One region of the Pseudomonas sp. HS6-2 genome, then DNA from elsewhere that is predicted to be linked to it. Evidence: predicted binding sites of a transcription regulator. Region 1 holds the regulator's gene; the other holds the start of a gene.
The links. The regulator FliA, encoded in region 1, starts transcription of late flagellar genes. The targets are predictions, from matches to a motif close to CTAAAGTTTNNNNNNNNNNNGCCGNTAA.
Positions count from the first base shown of each region.

Region 2: the regulator FliA is predicted to act here: its motif matches at 2,033-2,060, upstream of ACOKS3_RS15985 (methyl-accepting chemotaxis protein).

Region 1 is NZ_CM143906.1:1,779,557-1,783,038, forward strand. Features, by position in the region: gene flhF (flagellar biosynthesis protein FlhF) at 1-52, shown strand, start outside; gene fleN (flagellar synthesis regulator FleN) at 146-979, shown strand; gene fliA (RNA polymerase sigma factor FliA) at 976-1,716, shown strand; gene ACOKS3_RS08365 (chemotaxis response regulator CheY) at 1,821-2,195, shown strand; gene ACOKS3_RS08370 (protein phosphatase CheZ) at 2,214-3,002, shown strand; gene ACOKS3_RS08375 (chemotaxis protein CheA) at 3,015-3,482, shown strand, end outside.
Region 2 is NZ_CM143906.1:3,439,782-3,443,263, forward strand. Features, by position in the region: gene ACOKS3_RS15980 (DUF3144 domain-containing protein) at 48-344, shown strand; gene ACOKS3_RS15985 (methyl-accepting chemotaxis protein) at 348-1,973, opposite strand; gene mtlD (bifunctional mannitol-1-phosphate dehydrogenase/phosphatase) at 2,467-3,482, shown strand, end outside.

The sequences.
Region 1 (3,482 bases):
GATGGCCGACATGTTCGCTGATCTCTACCACAACCCGCGGCGCGCAGGTTGAGGATGAAGCGTATGCAAAGTACCTACATTCCGGGGTTGGCAGTACTACCCCGCGTGTGGCTTGGGTCCAAGCGAGACAAGGTAAACAACGAACATGGGTAGCATGCATCCCGTCCAGGTGATCGCCGTCACCGGTGGCAAAGGTGGCGTCGGCAAGACTAACGTTTCAGTGAACCTGTCCCTGGCACTGGCCGAACTCGGCCGCCGGGTGATGTTGTTGGACGCCGACCTTGGCCTGGCCAATGTTGACGTATTGCTGGGTCTCACCCCAAAACACACCCTGGCCGATGTCATCGAGGGGCGCTGCGAGCTGCGCGATGTGCTGTTGCAGGGGCCTGGCGGTGTGCGCATCGTGCCGGCCGCCTCCGGCACCCAGAGCATGGTGCACCTGGCCCCGGCCCAGCATGCCGGGCTGATCCAGGCCTTCAGCGAGCTCGGCGACAACCTCGACGTGCTGGTGATCGACACCGCTGCGGGTATCGGTGACTCGGTAGTCAGCTTCGTGCGCGCGGCCCAGGAAGTGCTGCTGGTGGTGTGCGACGAGCCGACCTCGATCACCGATGCCTACGCGCTGATCAAGCTGCTCAACCGCGACTACGGCATGAACCGTTTCCGCGTGCTGGCCAACATGGCGCAGAGCCCGCAGGAAGGGCGCAACCTGTTCGCCAAGTTGACCAAGGTCACCGACCGCTTCCTTGACGTCGCCCTACAATATGTCGGCGCCGTGCCGTACGACGAGAGCGTGCGCAAGGCGGTGCAGAAGCAGCGTGCGGTGTATGAGGCCTTCCCTCGCTCCAAGTGTGCCCTGGCCTTCAAGGCCATCGCACAGAAGGTCGACAGCTGGCCGCTGCCAGCCAATCCGCGCGGGCACCTTGAGTTCTTTGTCGAGCGCCTGGTGCAACCCACCAGCGCAGGACCCGTGCTATGAACGCGAGCGGCTTCAAGATGTACAGCAAGGCGTCGAAAGACGCCCAGTTCGAGCTGGTGGAACGCTATGCGCCGCTGGTCAAGCGCATCGCCTACCACTTGCTGGCACGCCTGCCGGCCAACGTCCAGGTCGAGGACCTGATCCAGGCCGGCATGATCGGCCTGCTGGAAGTGGCCAACAAGTATGACGCCAGCAAGGGCGCCAGCTTCGAAACCTACGCCGGCATCCGCATCCGCGGGGCGATGCTCGACGAGGTCCGCAAGGGCGATTGGGCACCGCGTTCGGTGCACCGCAATACGCGCATGGTCAGTGACGCGATGCGCGCCGTGGAAGCAAGAACTGGCCGCGACGCTAAAGATCATGAAGTTGCTGCCGAACTCCAATTGAGTCTCGATGATTACTACGGGATTTTGAACGATACCTTGGGGAGCCGCCTGTTCAGTTTCGACGACCTGTTGCAGGACGGCGAGCACGAAGGGCTGCACGAGGACGGCGCCAGTGGCCAGGTCGAGCCGTCGCGCGATCTGGAAGACGAGCGCTTCCAGGCTGCCCTGACTGATGCGATCGCCAACCTGCCGGAGCGTGAGCGCCTGGTGCTGGCGCTGTACTACGACGAAGAGCTGAACCTCAAGGAAATCGGTGAGGTGCTGGGGGTCAGCGAATCGCGAGTCAGCCAGTTGCACAGCCAGTGTGCCGCGCGCCTGCGCAGCCGCCTGGGGGAATGGCGGGCGCGTTGAGCCCGGGGTCGTTGCAGTCGTTTTCCACGTTGTACCGAATATGAATACGCGTGCTCGGGGCCGAGCGCGTTTGAGACTGCTTGGAGGTCTACTTGAACAAAGACATGAAAATCCTCATCGTTGACGACTTTTCGACGATGCGGCGGATCATCAAGAACCTGTTGCGTGACCTGGGCTTCACCAACACCGATGAAGCCGATGACGGCACCACCGCGCTGCCGATGCTCGAAAGCGGCCATTACGACTTCCTGGTGACCGACTGGAACATGCCGGGCATGTCCGGTATCGATCTGCTGCGCAAGGTCCGTGCCCACGATCGGCTGAAGACCATGCCGGTGCTGATGGTGACTGCCGAAGCCAAGCGCGACCAGATCATCGAAGCGGCCCAGGCCGGCGTAAACGGTTACGTGGTCAAGCCATTTACCGCCCAGGTGCTCAAAGAAAAGATCGAGAAGATCTTCGAACGCGTCAACGGCTGAGTTACGTCAGGGGGCGCCATGGAAACAACACAGACGTCTTTGGGGGAGTTCGAATCGACCCTGAAGAAACATGCTCAGGAGCTGGTCGAGAGCCTGGAACGGGGGCGTTTCGGCGAGGCGGTGCAGCTGATTCATCAGCTCAACCAGACCCGCGACCGTGGCCTGTATCAGGAAGTCGGCAAGCTCACCCGTGAGCTGCACAGCGCGATCGTCAGCTTCCAGATCGACCCGCGTATGCCGCAGGCTGAGGAAGTCTCACAGATTACCGATGCCACCGAGCGCCTGTCCTACGTGGTCAAGCTCACCGAGGGTGCCGCCAACCGCACCATGGATCTGGTGGAGGAGAGCACGCCGGTGCTCAACGACCTGGCTGCCGAGGCGCAAGGCCTGAGCGTCGACTGGCAGCGCTTCATGCGCCGCGAAGTCGCAGCGCCGGAGTTCCGCGAGCTGGTCAAGCGCGTCGACAGTTTCCTGACGCACAGCGCCGAGGGCAACCGCAAGGTCGCCGGCCACCTCAACGACATTCTGCTGGCCCAGGACTATCAAGACCTGACTGGCCAGGTGATCAAGCGCGTGACTGCGCTGGTGACCGAAGTGGAAAGCAATCTGCTCAAGCTCGTGCTGATGGCCAGCCAGGTCGACCGGTTTGCCGGTATCGAACACGACCACCAGCAGCTGCGCGCTGAAAAAGATGAAGAAAAACATCCGACTCGGGGTGAAGGTCCGCAGATTCATGCCGATAAGCGTGAAGACGTTGTGTCCGGTCAGGACGACGTCGACGATCTGCTGTCCAGCCTGGGTTTTTAAGGAGCACGTTTAATGAGCTTCGGCGCCGATGAAGAAATCCTTCAGGATTTCCTGGTAGAAGCCGGCGAAATTCTTGAGCAACTGTCCGAGCAACTGGTCGAGCTGGAAAGCCGGCCCGACGATGCCGACCTGCTCAATGCAATCTTTCGCGGTTTCCACACTGTAAAAGGGGGCGCCGGCTTCCTTCAGCTGAACGAGCTGGTGGAGTGCTGCCACATCGCCGAGAACGTGTTCGACATCCTGCGCAAAGGTGAGCGCCGGGTCGACGCGGAACTGATGGACGTGGTGCTCGAGGCACTGGACACGGTCAACAGCATGTTCGGCCAGGTGCGTGAGCGCAGCGAAGTGACCCCGGCCACCCCGGAGCTGCTGGCGGCCCTGTCGCGCCTGGCGGAACCTGCCAGCGCCGATGCCCCGGCAGCAGTGGTCGAGGCTGCAGCGGAGCCGGTGGCCGCCGAGGCGGACATCACCGACACCGAG
Region 2 (3,482 bases), 1.7 Mb from region 1:
GTGGCATGCTGCGCGCCCGCACGACAGGCCCACACAGGTATCCCGCCATGACCCAAGCCACTGACCAGGCATTCTACGACCGCGCCGATGCGCACATCGACCTGGCCAACCAGCAGCTCGACACCCTCGCCGACATCGGCAAGGTCAGCGCCTCGATGACCTTCGCCGCCAGCCGCTTCAGTGCCTGGCTCAGCGCCCGCAACTTCAAGTCCGGCGCCGAAATGGCCGCCGCGCGCGAGGAAATCCTCAAGTACTTCAGCGAGCAGTACCGGATGATGCTGGAAGACAACGTCGACGAGTACATCGAGCAGTTCGACCGTTACGTACTGGGCAAAGACAGCTGAGCTTCAGACCCTGAACCGCCCCACTAGCGCCGTCATCTCCCCGACCAGCCCTGACAACGCCTGACTGGCCTCGCTGGTCTGCTGTGCACCCGCCGCCGAGTGGCTCGACAGCTCGCGGATGTTCAGCAGGTTGCGATCCACCTCACGCGCCACCTGTGCCTGTTCTTCGGCCGCGCTGGCGATCACCAGGTTGCGCTCGTTGATCGCGCCGATGGCGCTGTAGATGCCTTCCAGCACCTGGCCCGATGCCAGGGTGATGTCGAGTGTCGACTGGGCCCGGCTGGTGCTGGCCTGCATCGACGCAACAGCCGCTTCGGTACCCTGCTGCACGCGGCCGATCATCTGCTCGATTTCCTGGGTCGACGCCTGGGTGCGGTAGGCAAGCGTGCGCACTTCATCGGCCACCACGGCAAAGCCGCGCCCGGCGTCCCCGGCGCGGGCCGCCTCGATGGCCGCGTTGAGCGCCAGCAGGTTGGTCTGCTCGGACACCGAACGGATCACTTCCAGCACCTTGCCGATATCTCGGACCTGCCCCACCAACTGCTCCAGATGGCCGCTGCTGGTCTGGATCTCGCGGGTCATGGCCTGGGTGCCGTCGATGTTTTCGCTGACTTGCTGACGGCTTTTCTCTGCCAGCTGATTGGACTCGTGGGTCGCCTGTGAGGTAGTGACCGCATTGCGTGCAACCTCCTCCACCGCCGTGGTCATTTCGGTGACGGCGGTGGCGGCCTGTTCCAGCTCTAGCCCTTGCTGGCGCAGGTTGTTGGCGCCTTCTTCGGTAATCGTGTTCAGTGCGCCCGCCGCGTCGGCCAGCTCCCGGGTGCAGCTGCTGATCTTGCCCAGGGTATCGCGCTGGCTTTGTTGCATGCGCTCCAGCTCATGGAACAGCTGGCCGATCTCGTTGCGCTGCTGAGCCTGCACCGGCACGCTCAGGTCGCCACCGGCAATGCGCTGGAAATGCCGACCCGCCTCGCGTAACGGGTGCAGTACGCGTTGGGCGATGAAGGCCCAGCACAGGCCGGCGAGCAACAGTGTCACCGCCAACAGCGCCAGGCTCAGCTGTTGCGCACGCTCCAGGCGACGGTCGGATGCCTGCATGATCTGCTGGCCGCGCTCACTCAAGGCGGCGACCAGTTGCTGGCGCAACGCCTGCAGCCGGCCCATGGCGTTGCCGGCGTCGGTGTTGACCTTGAAGTACTGCTCCAGCGAGCGTTGACGCGAGGCTTCGCGCTGCCCGGCGACCGCCCTGGCGTACTCGCCGAAAGTGGCTTGCAGCTCGCTGGCCACCGCGTGCAGCGCCGGTTCGCGAGCGTTGTCGACCAGCTCACCGATCAGCTTCTGGCTCTTGTCGTTCAGCTCGACCGACAGCGCCATGCGTTTGTTCGCGCTCTCGTCGTGGCCGCCCAGCTGCTCGATGAAGCCCGAAGACACGTTGGCACTGGCGCGGATCGCCATCAGCAGCGCGTTGTTCAGCCGGTCCGACTGGTGTGCGGTCTGGTCGAGTTCGGTGATCTGCTCGTCGCTGCCCAGCGCCGCTCGCCAGGCACTGACAGTGGAAAACAGCAGGGTCAGGCTGAACAACAACAGCACCCAGAACATTCCGGTACGGATCTTCAGGTCGGCAAACATGCGGGCAGTACTCCTTGTTGGCGCCACTTCTGGTCGAGGTTTCGACGGTGGGTGAGCAGCTATCGGAGTTGCCGTGGCAGGCTTGAGTGCGCAAATGCGGCTTGTGTTCGGTAACCGAACGGATGTTGCTGGTGCCTTGCATCTGCTTGCGCATACGTGCAAGGGTAAAAAAGGAACGACAGTCACCCGAATAAGGAAGATAAGCACCTCATGCTTGGAATCACACGTATCCATCGCTCTGTGCGCCCATTGTCTGCCAGCCAAGCTGCAGCCAGTGGGCGTGAATCCAAAGTCGCCCGCCTTGCCTCGAAGTTCCTCTCCCTCCTCTGCACGCCCCGCGCCGTACCACCCTACCTCTGGGTCAAACCCGAGCGCCCACCGGTAGATCGCATGCCCCCTACCTGACTGCCCATGCCGCAGTCGACACGCATTGACTCGCCATTCAGCCGCTGCAGGCGAAGTGTTACACGCCAAAAAAAGGGGCAATACCTACATGATCTTGTTTCAGGGCAACAAAATTCTCAGCGCCATTTTCGATATGGATGGCACGATGTTCGACACCGAGCGCCTGCGTTTCAGGACGTTGAAACAGGCATCGCTGGAAATCTTCGGCAAAGCCTTGAGCGAGCAGACGCTGATCGGCTCGCTGGGCCTGAGTGCGAAAAAGGCCGAAGCGCTGGCCAAGGCCCACAACGGCGAAGATTTCCCCTATGCGCAGATTCGTCAGCGCGCCGACGAGCTGGAGCTGGAGTACGTGCGCAATCACGGCGTGCCGATCAAGCCAGGCTTGCTGGAAGTACTGGAGCGCCTGCGCAAGTCGGGCCTGACCCTGGCGGTGGCTACCTCCAGCCGCCGTGCGATTGCCGAGGAATACCTGATCAATGCCAACGTGCTGAAGTACTTCGACATCACCGTTTGTGGCGATGAAGTCAGCCAGGGCAAGCCGCACCCGGAAATCTTCCTGCGCGCTGCCCGCGCACTCAATTGCGCGCCCGCTCAGTGCTTCATGCTCGAAGATTCGGAAAACGGCCTGCTTTCGGCCATGCGCGCCGAAGGCCAGGCCATCCTGATCGAAGACATCAAGCCGCCTGCGCCCGCAGTCAAGGCGGGTGCGCTCAAGGCCTACCGCAGCATGCACGGGTTCCTCGCCGACTTGAACGAGTGCGTGCCCGACCTGGGCATGCCGGAGCTCGCCGAACCCTTCCCGGCCTCGCTCAACCAGTTCCGTGTCGGCATCCATGGTTTCGGCGCCATCGGCGGTGGCTACCTGACCCAGGTGTTCGCCCACTGGGACGGCTACACCCGGCCGTGCGAAATCATCGCCGCCAGCCGCTCGCGCATGCTCAGGGAAACCGTCGCCGCGTTCGGCCGCTACAGCGTGCGCTACGGAGCCAGCGCGTTCGACCAGACCATCGAAAATGTGCGCATGATCGACATGGACGATGAGCAGGCGGTGATCGACATGTACAACGCCGCCGAAATCATCGGCCTGAGCCTGCCTGAACAGGC